2 regions of the Variimorphobacter sp. HTMS_6 genome follow, and region 2 is predicted to be linked to the other one. Evidence: a T-box and tRNA genes for the amino acid it is inferred to sense, from the RefSeq annotation. Region 2 holds a T-box; the other holds one or more tRNA genes.
What was found. The T-box of region 2 lies ahead of serS (serine--tRNA ligase). A T-box ahead of a tRNA ligase gene usually reads a tRNA of that ligase, here a tRNA-Ser.

Region 1: it has a tRNA-Ser gene. The T-box ahead of serS (serine--tRNA ligase) is inferred to sense a tRNA for this amino acid. The anticodon was not compared.

What each region holds. Positions count from the first base shown of each region.
Region 1 is NZ_AP046094.1:1,264,148-1,275,401, reverse strand. It holds gene AC6IWN_RS05705 (stage II sporulation protein P) at 1-1,301, opposite strand, end outside; gene gpr (GPR endopeptidase) at 1,525-2,433, opposite strand; gene rpsT (30S ribosomal protein S20) at 2,679-2,942, shown strand; gene AC6IWN_RS05690 (aminotransferase-like domain-containing protein) at 3,024-4,430, opposite strand; gene AC6IWN_RS05685 (aminotransferase-like domain-containing protein) at 4,869-6,050, shown strand; gene AC6IWN_RS05680 (EFR1 family ferrodoxin) at 6,059-7,078, opposite strand; tRNA gene AC6IWN_RS05675 (tRNA-Ser) at 7,370-7,457, opposite strand; gene holA (DNA polymerase III subunit delta) at 7,521-8,510, opposite strand; gene lepB (signal peptidase I) at 8,600-9,307, opposite strand; gene rpoZ (DNA-directed RNA polymerase subunit omega) at 9,500-9,784, opposite strand; gene AC6IWN_RS05655 (DUF370 domain-containing protein) at 9,846-10,121, opposite strand; gene AC6IWN_RS05650 (YicC/YloC family endoribonuclease) at 10,146-11,024, opposite strand.
Region 2 is NZ_AP046094.1:2,051,653-2,062,906, forward strand. It holds gene AC6IWN_RS09280 (NADH-quinone oxidoreductase subunit B family protein) at 1-379, opposite strand, end outside; gene AC6IWN_RS09285 (respiratory chain complex I subunit 1 family protein) at 455-1,321, opposite strand; gene AC6IWN_RS09290 (NADH-quinone oxidoreductase subunit 5 family protein) at 1,323-3,230, opposite strand; T-box leader at 3,575-3,776, shown strand; gene serS (serine--tRNA ligase) at 3,881-5,158, shown strand; gene AC6IWN_RS09300 (TetR/AcrR family transcriptional regulator) at 5,346-5,924, opposite strand; gene AC6IWN_RS09305 (MMPL family transporter) at 6,226-9,276, shown strand; gene AC6IWN_RS09310 (hypothetical protein) at 9,520-10,053, opposite strand; gene AC6IWN_RS09315 (J domain-containing protein) at 10,044-10,673, opposite strand; gene AC6IWN_RS09320 (DUF5685 family protein) at 10,645-11,254, opposite strand, start outside.

The DNA of each region.
Region 1 (11,254 bases), 790 kb from region 2:
TTTGCGGATTGCAAAGAATTATTTTGTGTTCCAAGTTCGACAAGCAGAGTCTTCGGACGTATCTGCATATTATAACGATAATTCTTTAAATAATTTTTTACAAATAACCCAGGAAACAATTCTCTTGCTTTTAGCTGCGTCTGAAGGCTAAAGGCGAGATTACTCTGAAGATAGGGATTCGGTAATCTTTTGATCGGTCCGTCTTTATCCCTGCTCAATCCATTAAAGAGCATTACTTGAGCGGTCTTCTTCCCATTAATTGTAACATTTCGAGCTGCGCCGGAGTCCCTATGTAAATCAATTACTACCTCAATTGATGGATACTGTTTTGTTATGTTTTCCAACCCATCTTCTGCTTGGTTGTACGCCCTGCTTCGATCCAGCACACCGTTTACAATATCATAACCAGTTTTATCATGAATCACATTGTAATGATAAGTATTTTCCAGAATATCCGTTAATACATCTCCTACTCCCACAACCGTATCATCCATTTTACCGGTTCTACTGTCGGCATATGTTTCATGAGCATGGGTATGATAGATAAGAATCTGAGGTTTATCATTCTTTTGTTTCATCTTAAGATCTTTGCTAATTAATTTCTCTCCATTAAATAAGTTTTTGGTAACTCTAGTTGAAGAATCTACAACATAAAAATTATTGACTAAAAAGTTAAAATCCTTCAGCTGTGCTAACGTATATTTTGATGCTCCGCTCATATTCACTGTTTCAACAGCTTTACTATCATTATCGTCCTCTGTTTCCAGATTATCGACATTTCCCGGAGTATATCCGATCAACTGCTCTGTATTATCTGATTTACTGCTTAAGGAATCGTTATAGACCAATCCATTCGTAAGTAAATATTCCTTTGTAACTCCGCCACTTATCTTATAATATCCTTTCTCATCACTAACTGCATTCGTGCTCATAACCGGAATTGTATCATTGCTCTTTGCATTGCTATCCGGAAATGCCTTATTATCCTTTGCATTCGCAGTGAGTGAACTATCATCGAGAGAGAATTTTTGTATCGATATATGCTTTGCCATCAAATCAAACGGTCCGGAAGTGCCATGATATCCTTTTGAAGTATAGCTCACCAGGGCAGAACCTTCTTCCATCACCTTACTACAGATTTTTGATACAAACGCATTCTTAATCGTGCCCTCAGCTTGGCCAACATTTACCGAAAACGATAAAGACGCATATCGGTATATTATATAGATGGATACCAGTATAATACCCGTCCATATGATTGGGTAAAGCTTGATTTTTTTCTTAGTTGGGATACTTTTCATGATCTCCTCCTATCAAAATGAATCGGCATAATCATGTAGCCTGATTCATTATATTCGGACAGCTTGTTTTTATTACCCCCTCCCACCGAAAGGACAATTGGTAAACTTATGTTAACTACCGAATTATAAGGGAAAATCAGGCTAATTAATTTTTATTTTTTTTTGGATACAATACAAGTTATTTTTGATAGCAATCCCTTCCAACGTACAATAAATCTACAAATTATCCCGCCTGTGCGAAGCAGGAATTCAATGCTTCCGATACAGTAAAACTAAGCCTCTTTATGGATTCATCGATATTCTTCGGAGTAACAAACATGTTATCCACCTGTTGTTCCATCACCTCAGAGATAAATTTATCCACATCCTCTTCGCTAAAACCGCTTTTTTGCATATACGTTGTTAAGGAATCCGCAACGATTGTGGTAGCTGCGACCACGGTGGGAACACCAAGTGCTACCGTCTTAACCCCTAGGCTCTCTTCATTCAGCGCCTTGCGGTTATTACCCACTCCCGATCCTGGGCTAATTCCGGTATCGGTTAATTGTATAGTAGTATTAACGCGGCTAACGCTTCTGGAAGCCAACGCATCAATAACAATGATCAGTTTAGGATTTGTCTCCTTAATTACGCCCTTGATAATCTCTACCGTCTCCATTCCGGTTTGCGCCATAACACCAGGCGCAATCGCGCTGACGCTACCTAGCTTATGCTTATCCTTAAATTCCTTACCATATTCTCTGATTAAATGTCTTGTGATAAATAGATTGTCTACGACCTGAGGTCCTAATGCATCCGGTGTTACCTCTCGATTGCCTAGCCCTACCACCAATATTTCTTCTCTTTTTAGATCACCGGCTAGATTTTTAAGTTGCTTAATTACTTCCTGCGAAACTGGTTTATTGTAATCCTCATCACCCTGATACATATCGGGAGCCTCGATCGTAATATAGGTTCCGATTGGCCTCTGCATTGCATTGGCTCCCTTTTCATCCTTAATCTCAACAGTCGATACCCGGATATTATTCTTTTCATCAAAATTCTCGGTTAGTATAACACCCTTGATTTCAACATCATCTTCAGGAAAGCTTTCCCTTACCTCTAAAGCCAAGTCAGTTCTGATTTTACTCAAGCGATTATCCTCCAAAATATTTTATTCTATTTTTGTATTATTTTCTGCAAAGTTTATTAAATTATGTATTGACAGAACAATTACTATCGACTACTATATAAGAGTATGTTTCCATTAGAACGTCCGTGTCTCCGGATTTAATGAAACAAGTTATGAATAACCGTATATGAGTAAACATCTCACTCTCAATTTGATGTCCTTAGTAATCCGGTTAAATATTAATAATATTTTTGGAGGTATACGAAATGGCTAATATTAAATCTGCTAAAAAGAGAATTTTAGTTAACGCTACTAAGGCTGCAAGAAATAAGGCTATCAAGTCTAAGGTTAAGACAATGATTAAGAAGGTAGATGCTGCTGTCGTTGCAGGTGATAAGGATGTTGCTAAGACAAGCTTAGTTGAAGCTATCACTGAAATCGATAAGGCTTGTTCTAAGGGTGTATTCCACAAGAATACAGTTGCTAGAAAAGTATCTCGCTTAACAAAGGCTGTAAATAAAATCGCTTAATTTTTGCAAAGTGTAATTATTACCCGGAAATGTTTAACCCACATTTCCGGGTTTTTTACGTGCTTGAAAGAGATTACTATTCTATAACAACTGATCTGTCTCTATCTCACTTTCGAGGATTCGCTTTAATATCTTTACGCCTCGTTCGAGTTCTTCTATGGAACGGGTAGCGGTGACGGAAATTCTTATCCATCCACGGGGACGCGTATTGCCGACCAGGAAGCGTTCATCAGAAAACACCTGTACTCCCTCGTTTTTTGCACATATCTCAAAGCTCTTGCCGGTAAATGTATTCGGCAGCTGAAGCCAACGAAACGGGCAACTATTCTGACCTTCAACAATATAAGCTTTTAATTCACGATTCATTATCTCGTTTCGGATAACTGTATCCGATCTTCGTTCCCACGCAATCCTTTCCGCTCTTTCGGAAAATATCAGTCTTGAGGATAATTCCAGCAGAAACGGAGAAACCGTGATATTCAGATTATATAACGCAGTGGACAGCTCCCTTTTTAAGTGCTTGGGTGCTGCAATATATGCCAGCCTTAAGCCTGGTGATATTACCTTTGATAGACTCAATAGATAAATACTGTTCTCCGGTGCAAAGGAGGATACTGGTGGTAGAGGCTTTTCTACCAACAAGCTATTTATCGCATCCTCAATTACAATTAATTGATACTGCTCTGCAACCTTACCAATCATCTTTCTCGTATTTAAGCTCATTACATGCGTAGTGGGATTGTGAAAATCGGGGATTATATAGATCCCTTTAATCTTATCGTTCTTACACGCACTGATTAAGCCCTCCTCCGTTATCTCATTCCCATGTGACTCAATTGGAACTAATTGAATCCCTAACATTTTCGCTGCTGTTTTAATCCCAGGGTAGGTTAAGGGATCCGTACCTATTCGATCTCCCGCCTTGAATAAGGAGGACAGAATAGCGGTTATAGCATTCTGCCCTCCACTTGAGAATAAAATATCTTCCGCAGACACATCCCTGTTGGCTGCTTTCATCCATCTAACCGCAGCTTCTTTCTGGCTCGGGGTATAATCTGTGCTTCCGTATTGAAACAGCTTCTCCACTTCAGGCTCCGTTAATAACTTCAGCATATATTCAATCATCAATTGATTTGGCTGGATACTGGGAAGTATCGCTCCCATCTCAATTATCTGCATGGAATCAGAATTAATCTTGATGATATGGTTACTTCCTGCATCACTTGCAACATATGTTCCATTCCCTACCGAAGCACAGATTAAACCACTCTGTTCACATAGTTTGAACGCTCTGGATACCGTGCTGAGATTGATATCAAGATAATCCGCAAGTTCACGCTGCGGAGGAAGCTTCGTACCGGGAAGCAATCTCCCATTTGTGATATCTTCTTCAAGCAAGTTTGCAAGCGCCTTATAAATGGGTGCCTCCGTTTTCACCAAATTCGGTTTCCAGCTCATCGGGTAATTTTCAAAGGAATTCACCGGCATGTCTTCTCCTCCTGTTCACACAATAATTCATATTTAACAAATATAAATAGCCACAATATAGCATATAAATACCATACATACTCCATACAAATACAAAGATAATATACACATAACAACTCAATTATATGTAATAATATTTACTCAGCAAACCATGCTATAGTCACGCTTATATCCATACATTTTACAATTTTTCCGAATTAAAATTATAAACAAATCCAATATCTTACTAATATTGTTTTGCATACAATTATATTATTGTTCGGTACAATAATCAATGCTATAATTCTCAAAAGTAAAATTATTTACAAATTTAAAAATTTAAATTTAAAAATTTCATAAATAACAGTAATTAAATATGGCATTTTATCCGACAAGGCGTTGTCTAGGGTTTTTAGCATTGTATTTATAATAGGAATGAAAAGAAAGAAGGACAAGAATATGCAGTATTTATACTCCGATCGAATTATGAAAACAAAACCCTCATTTACCAGAGAAATCTTAAAAGTTAGCGGTAATAAGGACATTATTTCATTTGCAGGGGGACTTCCCAACCCCATATCCTTTCCGTTAGAGGAGTTATCAAAATCCTCTGAACGAATCATTCGTGATAGCGGGGAAGCTGTATTTCAATATTCAACTACAGAAGGGTATTTTCCGCTCAGACAATATATAGCGGCTCGTTATAAGAAGCGATTTGGATTAGATTTTTCACCGGAGGATATTATGATCACCACCGGTTCTCAGCAAGGACTGGATCTGTTAGGTAAAGTATTTATTAATAAAGGGGATAAAATATTAATTGAGGAACCCGGATATCTTGGTGCGATCCAAGCCTTCTCATTATTCGAGCCGGAATTTATACCGTTGACCTTGGAAGAGGACGGCGTAAATCTGAATGAGTTGGAGGAAGCACTGAAAAAAAATAAGGTTAAGATCTTTTATAGTGTGCCAAATTATCAGAATCCGACCGGCCTCTCCTATTCGAAGGAAAAGCGTGAGGCGGTATATAAGATACTACAAAGATACAATGTTGTGCTCGTTGAGGATGACCCCTATAGTGAACTTTGTTTTGATGGTAAAACACTTCCATATATCGGAGCGAACAAATTAGAAAACAGCGTACTTTTTGGCTCCTTTTCAAAAACAATTACTCCTGGCATGAGATTGGGTTTTCTTTGTACAAAGAACAAGGAAATTATGCAGCATGTTATAACTGCAAAGCAGGGCTCCGATTTGCACACGAATATCTTTGGCCAGTATTTAATCTATGACTACCTGAAACATAATGATTATGAGGAGCATATCACCAAAATCAAGTCCCTATATCAGTCACAATGTAATACGATGCTTCACTCAATGAAGGAGTTTTTTCCGGGCTATGTATCCTATACTACTCCGGTCGGTGGTATGTTTATATGGGCAACCCTACATAACGGATTACCCACCATTGATTTAATTAAGGAAGCTACCGACGCAAAGGTACTATTTGTCCCGGGAGACCCTTTTTATACTTACAGGGAGCGTGTTAATACAATGCGTCTTAATTATACAAATTCAGATACCAACACAATAAATGAGGGAATTAAACGCTTGGCTACAATTCTAAAGCAACACGAGTAAGAATTGGTCTATTCGCTAAATTTTTTCGCCTGATATCTTCCATAGAATCTGGTATGTCCAAAGCCGAATATCTTACGGAAGACAGTAAATCTCGATAAGAATATAATTAATTGGTCAAGTAGTAACCAGAATAACAAGACCGATAATATTACGTAAACTGCTCCGATTGTATGTACTATGAATGGATTTAAGTCTGCACTAAATTTATCTCTCACATTCGGGTATAGCAGGTAGAAAGGATTTAAGAACATAGCTCCAAACGATAGCACAATGCGTGCAGTTGAGGTTTGGATAGCATGCTTCGGGCAGGAATTAATACATCTTAAACACCCTTCACAGTTTAATTTCCAACGAATACTCCTTCCATCCGATCGAATCGCTTGAACCGGACATTCACGAACGCATTGTTTACACTGATTACAGGAGGCATCCGCTCCAAACAACTTACCAAAGCCTCTTCGTCCGAGCAAGGAATATAACACTCCAAAGGGTATGCTCCACAGAAAGTTGATTGGAAATATCCTACGATGATAGCTCTGATGCTCCGCTATTCGGTTTGCTATTATAGAGAGCGGCTTCAGCCCTTCTGTAAGTATTATTTTATTAGCTGTTTCATTTCTAGGTGGTGCCACAATTGTTACGTTATATGGAAGATCAAGCGTTTCACTAATTACAACATCATAATGCTTTGCCTTCAAGTATATCCTGGCTTGATGTAGCGCCCATCCCTGATAACCATCCCGAAAGCGTATAGAGATCTTTCCATTCGTAGATATTACCACCGTTTTAGCCATATTACCCGTCTCTAGGTTACGAATGTATTTACGTACAATATGCGGAACGGAGGTTGCAAACACAGGAAAGAAAAACAAATGAAGAGAATAGTCCTTTATATCGCTGCGCTTCCCCTTCTCGATTGGATGAAATGTGAATTCATAATCACTTAAACACTTCTCTCTGATAAGCTGCGTCGCAGCCATTAGTGAGTTACCGGTTCCACTAAAATAATGTATCAAAGCTTTTTTCATAACAATCTCCCCATTCACTTTAATAATTCCATTATAAGCCATCTACCAATTTCAGTAAATACCTTCTTCGCTATAATAAAACCCTCACAATTAAGCTCGTTATCCGTTGCATTTTTAAATTGAATTATGTAATATTTTGTCTTGTTGACGTAGACTCCTGTGGGCGAGTAATTGATTCTTTTGTCAATTCTTTATCCGAAAGACTTTAATAATAGTGATACACCAACCAAGGTATTTCCGTAAAAAAGGCTCAAAACCGCATATTCTCTACGATTTTAAGCCTTATGATAACGGAAACGGTGGGATTCGAACCCACGAGCCCCGTTAGGGACTACCTGATTTCGAGTCAGGGCCGTTATGACCTCTTCGATACGTTTCCATATATAATAACCAAATTCTCTGAACAGATTATTCTCAGTTCAAATCACTCAGGTATTTACTTTTATTTTGTAACTTCGCTCTTACTAAAGGTTAATATAAATAGTTCAACACCGATTTTCTCGATCATTCTTCCGGTTTTAATTTGCTCTTCCACTTCTGTTCCAAACTCCAACGCTTCCTTTAATCTTTTTGAAGTAAAATTCCTGGATTGAGCAACATACTTATTTACCGAGAAAGGTGGTATCCCAACTTTTTCACTGATAGAAGCCGAATTATGACCAAGCGACTGCAGATTCTTTACTTGAAGCATGATATTGAAATGTCTAATAATTAAAAACAAGATAGACATTGGCTTCTCTCGTACTGATAATAAATCATAGTATAAATCAAGAGCTTTCGCAGACTGTTGACTTCCGATTGCATCAATCATCTGAAATATCTTGCCGTTAATCTGAGTTGTAACAACCGCATCAATATCCTGCAGTGTAATCACATCACGATCTATGGCATAGCTATTTATCTTCTCAACCTCATTACAGATATTTATCATATCCGTTCCGGTCTTATCTAAAAGATTATTAATCGTAGCCTCGGTAATTTTTTTACTGTTCTGTTCAAATAATGATGCTACAAACAATTTTAAATTTCTCTCATCTAATCCATTCATTTCAGATACAGTTCCACGATCACGTATCATTTTAAAGAGTTTATTTCTCTTATCAATTTCACTCTCAACGAATATTGTAATCGTACTGTCAGGTGCTTTATCAAGTATTTCACTCATATCACTCTGGCTTTTGAATAGTCCGCTGTTTTCAATTATAATTAAGCGAAACTCACTAAAGAACGGTAATGTGTTTGCCACCTCTGCCACTTTTAACGGATCTACATTCTTTCCTTCATAATAAGAAAAGTTCATCTCATTGTCATCGGTTAGAATCGCATCTTTTAATTTGTCTCGATATAGCTTTTTTAAATATTCTTCTGAACCATACAAAAGATAGAATTGTTTAAAGCTTTTTGTTTTTATATGCTCTCTGATTACCTTCATAACCTATACTCCTGACTACAGAACAGAACATAAACTATTCTACCTAATTCATATACAAATTGCAAGCACAAATCGTTCTGTTTTTTGTATTAATTGATCGTCCCGAATCGGCTAAACGGTAGGATGCGAAACATTGCACGACCGCCGATATTTTCTCGTTTTACATTACCGACCTGTTTAAATCTACTATCCCTACTAATCGCCCGATTGTCACCAAGTACAAAGTACTCATCCTTTGCCAATTTAATCGGATTCGCGGCTCTTCCTGCCTCCGTAATTGGATCCTTGCCGTAATGTTCCTTTAATACTTTACCATTTATATATATATCACTACCGATTATCTGAACAGTTTCTCCAGGAAGGCCAATTATTCGCTTCACATAATAGTCTGATTGCTCTCTTCCGTAAGGATAAAATACAATTATATCAAATCGCTTTAAAGCATCAAATCGATAGGAGAGCTTTTCAACATAGAGTTGATCACCATTATGTAATGTATTTAACATGGAATCCCCATCGACATAGGTTCTCTGTATCACATAATTCGGGATAATATACACAACCACAAAGATCAGAATAAGGTAGAAAATCAAATCAATAAACAGACCCTTTTTACTTGGTTTCTTTTGTTTTTCCTTTGCTGTTTCATCCACTATTTCATATGGCTCTTCAAAATCTTGATAGGTAGTTTCCTCATCTATAAGCCCATTTATATCAGAGTTTATAGAATTATTTCCTCTTGAGAAGGCTTTCACTTTTTCCAAATCTGTCTTTTCTTCTTCCGGATCATTTGACACCAAGCCATTCCCTCCATTTCCTTAAACATATCCCTTTAATCTATGCAAAGTATGGCAATAGAGCGTTATTCAATCATCACTTATCACTGTATAGCCATAGCTTCGCGTAAATACAAAGCACTTTCATATCAGATTGTATGAAAGTGCTGTCATAATTTTCACTCTTGCTTATACAATTATCGATACAATAAATTAAGCTTCAGTTGTTCCATTCGTATCGTTTTGTTGTTCTTGCTCTTCTGGAGTTTCATCATCTCCAACAATCTTTACCTTAGAGCGGTTTAATTCTTCTACAGCGATGGAAAGTGGTTTCGGATAAGTAACATTTACCAAAGGCATAGCACCGTCGATAATTTGTCTTGCACGTCTTGCAGTAGCGATTACGATTGAATATCTACTGTTTACAACAGGCTGCTCACCCGGTTCTACCTCGCTATTTACTACTTTCATTAAATCTGTATATGATGGATGCAACATAATTAAATCTCCTTCCAATCTCTTTCATTTAATATTTATTATCATATCATAATAATCCTGATTACTCACTCGGTGTATTATCTTGTATCTCTGAAATTCCTTTTTGATTTACTCTTCCTGCAATCGTATCCGGTAACAGGGAGGATAGGATCAAATGTCCACTCTCCGTAACAATCACTGCCTTTGTTCTTCTTCCACAAGTCGCATCGATTGCCATACCCTGATCTTTAGCTGTTTGTATCATTCGTTTGATCGGTGCCGCCTCAGGGCTGATTATACTGATTATTTTTCCGGAGTTCACTACATTTCCAAAGCCTACATTCACTAACTTACTCAAAGTTATTCCTCATTTCGCCAACTTCTATTCGATATTCTGAATTTGCTCTCTGACTTTTTCAATCTCAGTCTTTAAGTCAATTGCTTTATTGGTTACCTCTAAGTCATTTGCCTTCGATAATATTGTATTCGCTTCTCTGTTCATCTCTTGCGCAATGAAGTCCAACTTTCTACCTACATTATCATTCTCATTCAAAGTATCCTTCATATTGAGAATATGACTTTTCAATCGAACTGTTTCCTCATCCACGCAGATTTTATCAGCAAAGATTGTGACTTCTGTTGCGAGAACACCCTCATCAATTCTGGTATCTCCCAACAATTCACTCACCTTAGTCATCAGTTTATTACGATACTCTTTTACAATCTCAGGTGATCTGGTCTCTATAAACTCTACCAGATTAAGCATATTATCTAATTTTGAGAATATATCCTTCTTAAGGTTCGCACCCTCTGCGATTCTTGTCTCAACAAACTTTACAGCAGCTGTTCGCACAGCCTCCTCGACTAATTCCCATAATTCCTTTTCATCAATGGTTTGCTCTTCCAGAGTAAATACATCTGGATATCTGGACAAGGTGGACACCCTAATATCATTTTCTAATCCAAAGTCATTGCCTATCTTCTCTAAATTAGTCAAATATTCTTTTGCTAATTCAGCGTTATATTTTACACATACGTTATTCTCTGTGTAATCTTCGTATGTAATGTAAACATCTATCTTACCTCTACCTATATATTGCTTTAATAAATTGCGGATACCCGCTTCAAAAAAGCCAAGTTTCTTAGGCATTTTTATCGCAATCTCACAGTATCTGTGATTCACTGCTTTCATCTCAATCGTTATTTTACGATCCATTCCTGCGATTTCACATCGTCCAAAGCCTGTCATGCTTTTTAACATATCTGCACACTCTTTCATTTGTGATTATGCTTTCTTGTGCATCACAATTATTTTATTACATTCAATTCATTATAAGGGATATAACTTTACAAGTCAAGAATTTATCACATCAAAAACAACCTCAAAAACTGACCATAAATAAACAATTTTATAACGGAATCTCCTTATCACAATCAAATTGAGAATATGGCATTATAAAAATGTTTAGTTTATGGTCAGTTAAAGTTATC
Region 2 (11,254 bases):
CCACACCATCAATAATTGCTTCAGGACGAGCGGCACAACCGGGCACATATACATCTACCGGTAAAACCTTATCCACTCCGCCAACCACATTATAACATTCTGCGAATATGCCACCTGAGGTAGCACAGATTCCGACTGCTACAACCACTTTTGGCTCCGCCATCTGCTCATAGAGTTGCTTTACCACAGGTATATTCTGTTCATTCACACTTCCGGTTATCAATAAGATATCCGCATGCTTTGGGTTACCCGTATTGATGATACCAAAACGTTCTACATCATATAAAGGAGTTAAACATGCCAAAACCTCAATGTCACAGCCATTACAGCTAGAACCGTCGTAATGTAATATCCATGGTGATTTTTTTATACTTTTCATAGAAACCTCCATCTATTTAGCACTCGCAAAAGCGCTATTTCGCTTCTGCCGGTTGGCTTAGTTGAACTATAAGTACTAGCGAAATAGTGATAATATAAATAAATTAGCCGTCCCCATTATCGCCGTAACAATCCATGCTGAGTTAAGTGCCTGTTGCCATTTTAACCTAGCCACCGCATTATCAATCAGTATTTCAAGAAAATAAATCACTGCACAAACCAAAACCGCTATCACATGACTAATCGGCGTTGCAGTAGCAAAAAAGACGTATACCAAAGTTAAAGCAATGATTGTTTCATACCAGTGAGTCACTTCTATCACTGCCAGATCCTTACCGGAATATTCTGTTGTAATACCTTTTACAATCTCTTGATGCCCATGATGAGACATACTAAGATCAAAAGGAGATTTTCTTAATTTGAATGCAATGATAAAGATTAAACCGATAAATACTCCGGGTAGATAGATAATTGCCGGTTTATCATTAGCTATGATTTCTTTGACAAAAAAGCTTCTATTTGCATAATACAAACCGATACAGGTCAACAAAACCATTGGTTCATACGCCATAATCTGAAGCAATTCTCTCTCCGATCCAATCGTACTGTAGGGTGAATTAGAGGCATATCCGCCTAATACAAAAAATACTGACCCTAATGTTAATGCAAAGATCGCAAGCAGAATATCTCCGCCGGTTAGCAGGATTATTGTTGTAAATACTGCAAAGATTAATGAAACATAAACAAAAAATCGGTGCATTGAATTCACTTCAATGGATTCCTTGCTGATTAGTTTGAACACATCATAAAACGGCTGTAATACCGGTGGTCCCTGCCTTCCCTGTAATCTCGCCGATATAACACGGTCAACACCGGTTAAAAATCCACCAACCAAAGGTGCGAAAATGATTATTCCTAAAACCAATAATATTGTAATTATCATATTAAATCATCCCCCCTAACAGAAATATCACTCCAATTACCAATGTTATAATCGATAAGATATTACTCCAAAAGGTTAACCTCTTCGTTCCAAAGTAACTCTCCATATACCAATTTCTCAGTTCTACTTTACGAGTTGTTCCGATTGAGCCGTTGAAGGTTTCATTATCACCGGTGTTCTCGCCTGCCATATAGATCGGTGCTTTTCTTCGCTTATCATTTTTATAAATAGGAATAAAGCTCAATGGTAATATAATTAACATACTAAGCATGATTAACATTAATAAAACGTTACTATCCCCAATCGGAGTCAACGCTTCATTACCGAATATGCCTGACAGATATGGAATCAGTACATATTTAGAGATAATTGGAAATCCAAAGCATGACAACACAACCATTATTCCAAGAATAAAAATCGGTATACTTTCATCCAAATGAAACGCTTGTTTCACACGATCTTTCATATTTGCATTTGACACTAGCTTACCCATCCATTTTGTCCAATAGAATAAAGTAGCTGCACTACCATATGCAAGAATTACCACCGTCAAAATATCGTTAGAATCAATAAATGCTTTCATAGCAACCCACTTTGATATCAACATACCAAATGGTGCCAGGAACATTCCTGCGATACCAATTAACATAAATATTGCCAACCTTGTGGACACTCCCATAAGAATATCCATATTCTCTACATCCCTGCTTCCAATCTGATTTTCAGCTGAACCAACCGAAATAAATAATAGAGATTTCGATACAGCATGAAAGATTATCAATAAAATTGCAGCCCATATTGATTCCTGTGAACCAACACTGGCACATATTACTATCAATCCCAGATTAGCCAAGGTAGAATATGCCAAGATTTTTTTAGCATCACTTTGAGAGATTGCCATCAGCGAACACGCCAGGAAAGTGATTCCTCCTACTAGTGTTACTGATTTTCCCACATAAGTGCCTCCAATCAAAGGAGCTAAACGAATCAAGAGATATACGCCTGCTTTTACCATCGTAGCAGAGTGGAGTAAAGCAGAGGTTGGAGTCGGTGCAACCATCGCTCCAAGTAACCAAGAGGAGAACGGTAACTGCGCTGATTTGGTCAAAGCTGCGAATGCTAATAAGAACGCCGGAATAAGCACCATTGTCTCAGGATTCTTACTCACTAATTCAGATAATTCCAATGTATGAAACTGAGTTCCAATCCATACAATTGCAACCGCAAAAGCAAGACCTCCTCCTAAATTTATAACCAAAGCACGAAACGCATTGTTTCTTGCTTCCGTTGTCTGTGTATAACCGATTAAAAGGAAAGAACATAGAGTTGTAAGCTCCCAGCAGAAATACAGCCAGGTCAGATTATTACATAATACTAATCCGAACATTGCAGATAAAAACAAGAAAAGAATTGCAAAAAAGAAACTCTTTCTCTCTTTATATTCCTTATGATGCTTATGATAGTCTTTCATATAACCAACTGCATATAGACAAATAAGGCTACCGACCAGCCCGACAATCAGTACCATAATAATGGCAAGTTTGTCCAGAACAATTGCAGTTTTAACTTCAATTCCTTCTTTTTGAGTAAATTCAAAGAATAAAATCAATACGGTTTGAACGAAAGAAAAAGCTGACACAAGATATTTCTTGCTTTTGATACCAACTGTGATAATAAATATTGCTACCAATACCTCAACAACTGCCAATACAAGATCAATTGTTTCTTCATGCGGATAGGTAAAGGTTATTCCATTATTAAAATGTAGATATGTAACTGTTACGGTTAATGCAGCAGTTCCTACAGCACTGATTCTAACCAACATATTCCTAACTTTGTCATTACGAACCAGGAAAATAATCAACGCTGCTACCAATGGAAATAAAATCAATACAGAGATTTCATTCATAATTTAGTCACCTTGCCCAATTATTTTTATTATTTTGCGTAATTAATCATACAATTAAGACATCTCTATGTAAATGATATACAACCACTATGTGAAAATTATTGATTAATTCACGTCAATTTTATCTCACTATGATGTATATTGTCAATGATTGTTTTTTTATAGACAATTCCACAATTTTACCCAACTTGCCCGGCATATCTACCAATTATTGCCCAATTATCTGTACCTTTAAAATAGCATCTGTAATTTGCAAAATACCAAAATAACCTAAGGAAATACTTGATAAATCGAATAATTGGTTATATAATAAGATAAAATAATACAAGAAAACTTGTATAACTATTTCAGCAATGATAAAAGCTACGATTCCAGAATTGCTTCAGAGAGCCGGTGGTTGGTGTGAACCGGTGTAACAAGGGATCTTTCCACTTTTTGAGCTGCCGGCGATGAGTCGGAAGGTCAGTACCCTTTATCGTACTGTTGAGTGGTCGGGTAAATAGCCCGGCAATTTGGGTGGCAACGCGGAATCCTTTCGTCCCATGTTATATATGTGGGTTGATAGGATTTTTTTAATTTATAGGTTTGAGCGTCAAAAAGCCTTTAGACCCAAAATAAAAAGCTGAATGTTCAGCAAAATGGAGGAAACAATGTTAGATTTAAAATTTGTCAGAGAAAACCCTGAAATCGTAAAACAAAATATTCGTAATAAATTTCAGGACAATAAGCTTCCTTTCGTTGATGAAGTAATCGCCCTCGATGCAGAAAGCAGAAACGCAAAGCAGGAAGCAGATAATTTAAGATTTGAAAGAAACAAGATCTCAAAGCAGATCGGTGGACTCATGGCACAGGGCAAAAGAGATGAGGCAGAAGATTTAAAGAAACAGGTAACAGCTGATTCCGAACGTTTAGCCGAATTAGAAACAAAGGAAAATGAGTTACAGGATAAAATCAAAAAGATCATGATGACCATCCCTAATATCATTGATCCTAGCGTTCCGATTGGTAAGGATGATAACGAGAATGTTGAAGTACAACGCTATGGTGAACCGGTCGTTCCTGATTTTGAAATTCCATACCATACTGAAATTATGGAAAAACTTAACGGTATTGATCTTGATAGTGCAAGAAAAGTAGCAGGTAACGGCTTCTACTACCTTATGGGTAATATTGCAAGACTCCACTCGGCTGTTCTCTCCTATTCAAGAGATTTCATGATAGACCGCGGTTTTACCTATTGTATTCCGCCTTATATGATTCGTAGCGAGGTTGTTACCGGAGTTATGAGCTTTGCTGAGATGGAAGCTATGATGTACAAAATCGAGGGGGAAGATTTGTTCCTCATCGGTACCAGCGAACACTCCATGATTGGTAAATATATCGATACGATACTCCCTTCCGACACCTTACCTCAGGCTTTAACCAGCTACTCTCCTTGTTTCCGTAAAGAAAAAGGTGCACACGGCTTAGAGGAAAGAGGCGTATATCGTATCCATCAGTTCGAAAAGCAGGAAATGATCGTAGTATGTAAGCCAGAGGACAGTATGGCATGGTTTGATAAATTGTGGCAGAATACAGTAGACTTATTCCGCACTTTAGACGTACCGGTAAGAACGCTTGAATGTTGCTCCGGTGACCTTGCAGATCTGAAAGTAAAATCCATCGACGTGGAAGCATGGTCCCCTCGCCAAAAGAAATACTTCGAGGTAGGTAGCTGCTCAAACTTAGGAGATGCACAGGCACGTCGCTTAAAGATTCGTGTAGTTGGTGAAGACGGTAAGTACTTCGCACACACATTAAATAACACAGTTGTTGCTCCTCCAAGAATGTTAATCGCTTTCCTTGAGAACAACCTCAACGAAGATGGTTCTATCAATATCCCGGTTGCACTTCAGCCATATATGGGCGGCCAGACCGTAATCAAATAAATCTGTGCCAAAAGCAACATGATTGAACAACAGAAAAATACAATATAGTTTAAAAACGGCTTATCATTTGAGATCGCAATCCCATGATAAGCCGTTCTTAAAACTATTGTTAATTATATTACTCCATTCTTGGCCACAACAAACTTCATAATCGGTTTATTAACGAATTATAATATTATTTTATCTACTATGAGTTGCGAAATGCAGAAATACCCTTATATAATAGTAGGGAAGTAAATTCGGCCATCTGCTCGGTCGATTCAATCATTCCATCCTGCAACCACTTCTGTACCACATTTAACGCCCCAGTTACTGTGAAGCTTTGAAGATATTCCGAGGTTCTTGTATCAATATTTTTATAATTCTTCAGTTCAGTAATGGTTTTCTGCTGCGCCAATCGCATGATTTCTCTCTGAAAGTCAGGATCTCCGTTATCACCCAACAGCACTTTACATAATTCTGCATTCTCCGCTACGTACATAAGAATTTCATTCAGCCAATTAACGGATTCCCTATTATGCCTTTGAAAGCATTGACTTTCAATTTGTCGTTCAAATTCGGATATCACCTCTCGTTCCAACTTTTTTAACAAGTCAAATTGATCCGTATAATGGGCATAGAAGGTGCTTCTATTAATATCAGCTTTCTCACACAGCATTTTTACGGATATTTTTGAAATAGGATACTCTCTCATCAAATCCACTAAACTGTTTCTTAACAGCATTTTTGTATACTTTATTCGCCGATCAACTTTTTCACTGTTCATCTTTACCTCCATTCATGCGCATGATTTATGCGCAGAGTAAAAGATTTATCTTTCACTCTTCATTCTCTCCTTTATCCACCCTATGAAATCACAATAAACATAGCTGGATCTAATTATAAATTTTTTATTAATAACCAACATTTCTTTTTAAAATGTGGAGAATTCCTCATAAAAAATAATACTGATGGTTGTAAACCGTCTCTGTGTGTATTATATTTCATAATTGATGATAAATCAACACTCTGTTGTTTATTAATGGACATCAGTTGGTTTACAGCTTGATAATGAAAGGAGTTAATACATGAAACACATTCTAAAATATCGCTGGTTTATCTTAGCATTCTGGCTGATTGCAACATTCTTGCTTACGTTCTTTCAACCTGATGTGAATGCAATACTGAGACAGCGAGGACAAACACCAATCGGAAACGACAGTCCTTCAGCGATGGCAGACTCACTACTCAGTAAAATGGAAACGACGAAAGGTACGAATAACATCTTAGTATTCTATAATAAAAATAAAATTACAAATGATGAGATGAAGCAAATCGAAACCGCAGTCAATTCAATTAAGGATCAAAAATCCAATCTTAGCATGGATGAAATTATTGATCCCTTTAATATTCCCGAAGCAAAAGAATCTTTAATCTCTAAGGACGGTACCACTCTCATGGTCAGCTTCAAGCTCGACAAACAGAAACGTGAAGTGGATGATATTCAATCTGCAATTAATAGTAAGTTAACGAATGTCACTGCAGAACACTATCTTACCGGAGCAGATTTCATCAGCAATGATTATCTGAAGGCCTCCACCTCGGGTGTTGAAAAAAGTGCGGTTTTAACCGTTATCTTTATTTTGTTAATATTGATCATTATGTTCCGCTCTGTAATTATTCCTTTTGTGTCACTAATTGCAGTTGCCTTTTCCTATTTAACATCAATGGGCATCGCGGCTCAGTTAATTGATAAATTTAATTTCCCTGTCACTACACTTACTCAAATGCTACTTGTATTGATTTTGTTTGGTATCGGTACAGATTACAACATCCTGCTATTTAATCGTTTTAAAGAAGAACTTTATAACGGCTTATCCGTGGATGATGCCATTATCAAAACCTACAAAACAGCGGGTAAAACGATTGCATTCAGTGTACTAACCATATTAATCGCCTTCTTCAGTTTAATATTCTCTGAATCTCCCGTATATAAATCGGCGGTTGTTGTTGTTATCGGTGCAACCATGCTATTGCTTGAGATTCTTACATTGACACCATTTGCTATGAAGATCTTAGGTGCGAAATTATTCTGGCCTTCTAAGAGTACCACCGGACACAAGGAAAGCAAAACATGGGATAAAATTGCCAGCTTATCTACAAGACATCCAGTAATATCCGGCTTGGTTATTGCTTTGATTATAGGAACCACTGTAATCTTCCACCAACAAAAACTTAACTTTGATACAATCAGCGAGCTCGGTAATTCATATAACTCAACCAAAGGCTTCTCTATTGTATCCGACCATTTCGGCAAAGGGCAAGCAATGCCAGTTACGGTTGTTATCGAAACAGATAAAGCACTTGATAATAATGAAGGCTTAACCGTTATCGACGATATTACTACCAGACTTCAGAGATTGAAAGGTGTCTCCAAGGTGTCTTCCGCTACACAGCCGGAAGGAAAACAAATCGAGAATTTTTACATAGGTAAAAATATGGAGACAGTAACCGACGGCTTATCCCAGACAAAGGGCGGCGTAAACGAAATATATGACGGTTTAAAATTAGCCCAGGATAAATTATCCGACTCTGATTTTTCTCAGGTAAACAAGATGACTGACGGTACCAAGGATCTAAAAAACGGAGTGTCCTCTTTAACCGACGGACTAAAGAAAATCAAAAACGGCATCAATAACGGTTCCACCAATTCAGAATCTATTTCAAACGGTTTATCTCAGATACACGATAATTTAAAAACGATGAATGGTGCCATAACCGCTTTATCGGATGGCTATACCAAAATGCAGGCAGGATATGTTCAAATGGGAGCAAATTATCAGGGTGCTTCCGCAGCGCTGCTAGGTGTTAAAGATGCATTAAACCAGATGAAGTTAATGGTAGGAGGATTATCCGCTTCCCATCCAGAGCTTAAAAGTGATCCTACCTTTATCGGATTGCAACAAACCATCGACGGAATATTACTAAACTTAAAGGATGTTACTCCTCAGGGCATTCAAATCTTAAATAAAAATTATAACGCAGTTACCTCTAACTTTGATGTTGTTAATAAGAATTTAATTAAAATAAATAACGGTTTAACTCAGATTGTAGCTGGGCTTGAAAAACTCGAAAGTGGTCTTAACCAGGCTTCAAATGGTATGACTACCATCATTACTAATATGGAAAAAGTCACAAACGGTCTTGGCGATATGGAAAAAGGTCAGAAGTTATTATCAGATGGTTTAGCTGGTTTTGGTGATTTCGGCACAAAGCTCTCCGATGTAAACGACGGCTTAAAACAAATCTCCAATGGACTTGACCAAACAAACAACTTCCTTACCCAGCTCAATTCCAGCAAGACCTTTTATATTCCAAAGGAAGCGTTAACGGATGCGAACTTTAAGAAAGCACTCGACATGTATATGTCTAAGGACAGAACCATTACGAAGTTGACGGTAGCACTTAATGATGATCCTTATGCGAAGGATTCCTTAAGCACTGTTACCGCAATCAATAAAACTGTATCAGGAGCATTAAAGGGCACCGTGTTAAACAATGCAAAAAGTGGGGTATCCGGACCAAGCGCTACAACAAACGATACCAATAATATCCTGAATCGAGACTTAAATAGAATGATAATCATCGTATTAATCGGTGTGTTCCTTATTCTACTACTTGTAATCCGTTCCTTCTGGACACCAGTTTTCATTACATTTGCACTGGTAGGTTCGTATTACATTGCAATGTTTGTAATAAACACTATATTTATTAATATACTTGGATACGCCGGAATCTCATCATTTGTACCGTTCTTCGCCTTTATTGCTATCGTATCTCTGGGCGTTGACTATAGTATCTTCTTGATGATGCGATTTAAGGAATATCCGGATTTATCACCACAGGAGGCAATTATTACCGCCTGCAAGCATATCGGCGGCGTTGTATCCGCAGCGGCTATTATTCTTGGTGGTACGTTTGCAACACTGATGCCATCCGGTCTCATTCTTTTAATCGAGCTTTCAGTTGCAGTTATTACAGGATTATTGGTTCTTTGCTTTATTATGCTTCCTGTCTTCTTGCCAGCAATGATTGCTCTTCCGGAAGGCATTAAAGATAGAGCTCATAAGCGTCACTAATATCGTTGTTATACAAAACATTAATACACACTTACTCAAATTTCTAGTAATGCGAATCACATAAGTGGATTAAGTTATCATTAGATTTATACAAGCAAAAGAAGAACGCCTATAAGAAGGATATTTCCTCTACAGGCGTTCTTTTTATATATACTTTATATATGCTTTATTTGCTACGATCATTGCTGACTCATCGATTGAACTACCCTCTATAAATCAGAGAATTGAATCTTATCATTTCTATCACAACTTCAGATTATGTCTGAACTTCCCCCATACAAATCGTTGAAAGTATTGATATGCCATGTCAAAGATTAGAATAGCTCCCTGACCACCTACCACCATCGTCAATATAATTCTTTGATCAATCGTACCGGCAAAGAATAGTTTGGGTAGGAATATCACAGCCGGTATATACATCAGATTAAATACAACGTATTTTATAATCCAACTCACTTTTCTTCGGCTAGCAGGGTTCTTCATCATCAATAACTTATCATAGGAGTATTCAATAATAAGAAGATACATTCCCATTGCACTATAAGTGATACAATATAATTTATTCGGTGCCAGAAGCAAACCAAGGATCAGCCCTGCAAGATAAAATCCGAATGCGAATCGGATATTGGTTTCACGAAAGGCAATCCCGACACAAAAGGAAGCTGCTGCCAACAAAAATAACGTATTAAATTCCAAGATACCGCTTAAAATAATCAAAACTACACATATGGATAATAAAAGACCCAAAAAAGATAATTTTTTCGCATTTAAATGCACGGTATTATATCTCCTCCCATACACTCGCAACAGGAATCCGCGCACCATAAATCACAGCAAAGATTACCTGTTCCGAAGCCTCTTCCATAACCTCCGCCAGCATTGCCTCCACCGTAGGTACCGTAACCACCGTAGCGATTATTCTGATATTGTTGCCCTTGAGACTGCATATGATTTAAAAAATCACGATACTCCTGATTGTCCGGCTCCATATTTACCGCCTGTCTGGCATGATCAAACGCCATAACATTATTTCCGACACCGGCATTGGCTACCGCGCTATAGTAATACCATCTGCCGTTACGAAGTGGAATACGTGATAATGTCTTCAAAGCTTCCATATAGTTTCCGGCATTGATGTAATTAAAAACCATTCTCATCTCATCAGTTTCATTATTTGCGGAGCTGTTAACGCCACTATATCCGTTCTCTCTCTCCTGCATAATTTGGCTATAAGCTTCCTGAACTTCCTTGAATTTTTCCTCTGCAAGCCCTGATAGAGGATTATTCACATAGGAATCCGGGTGATATTTTCTGCTTAATTCTCTATAAGCCTTTTTAATTTCTTCATTTGATGCATTAGGTGATACGTCAAGTATCTTGTACGGATTCGTTATCATTTCCTTGTTCCTTCCTTTTTAATCTATCATCATGTATTTTATTATATTTCGTCCAAACTCCCTCATAAAGAATATTTCGAATAATATCCACATCCACGAGGCATGGCAGCTTCTCAAATTCATTGGTGCATTGCGCTATCATCATATTCAGAAGATTGCCGCAATATTCATCAAATGATTCACTTTCGAACTTTTCTACAAATGGGTTGTAACTTCGTTTTTTTATATCCTTCTCAACATCATCATAAGCATCTAATATATAGATAAATTTTCCCATATAAAAACCTACATTTCTTAGGCTCTGCTCCCACATATCCTGTTGATAGACAAACAGTTCTGACATCAGATCCCCAAAGCATCCGGCCACTGCATCAATATCAGTATCCTTCTTTCGTTCACATTCTTGTAAGCGTGTCAAACACTCTTGAATCCTTAAACATTGTCTTGGATATTTCTTTTCAATTTTTCGATAGTTATGTTTAATTATCTTTGCACCTGCAAGTCCCATTACGCTTTTCTCATCCTGCCAGTCATCTAACAAATGATGGTAGGTAAGTGCTATATTCATATCTGCAACATAT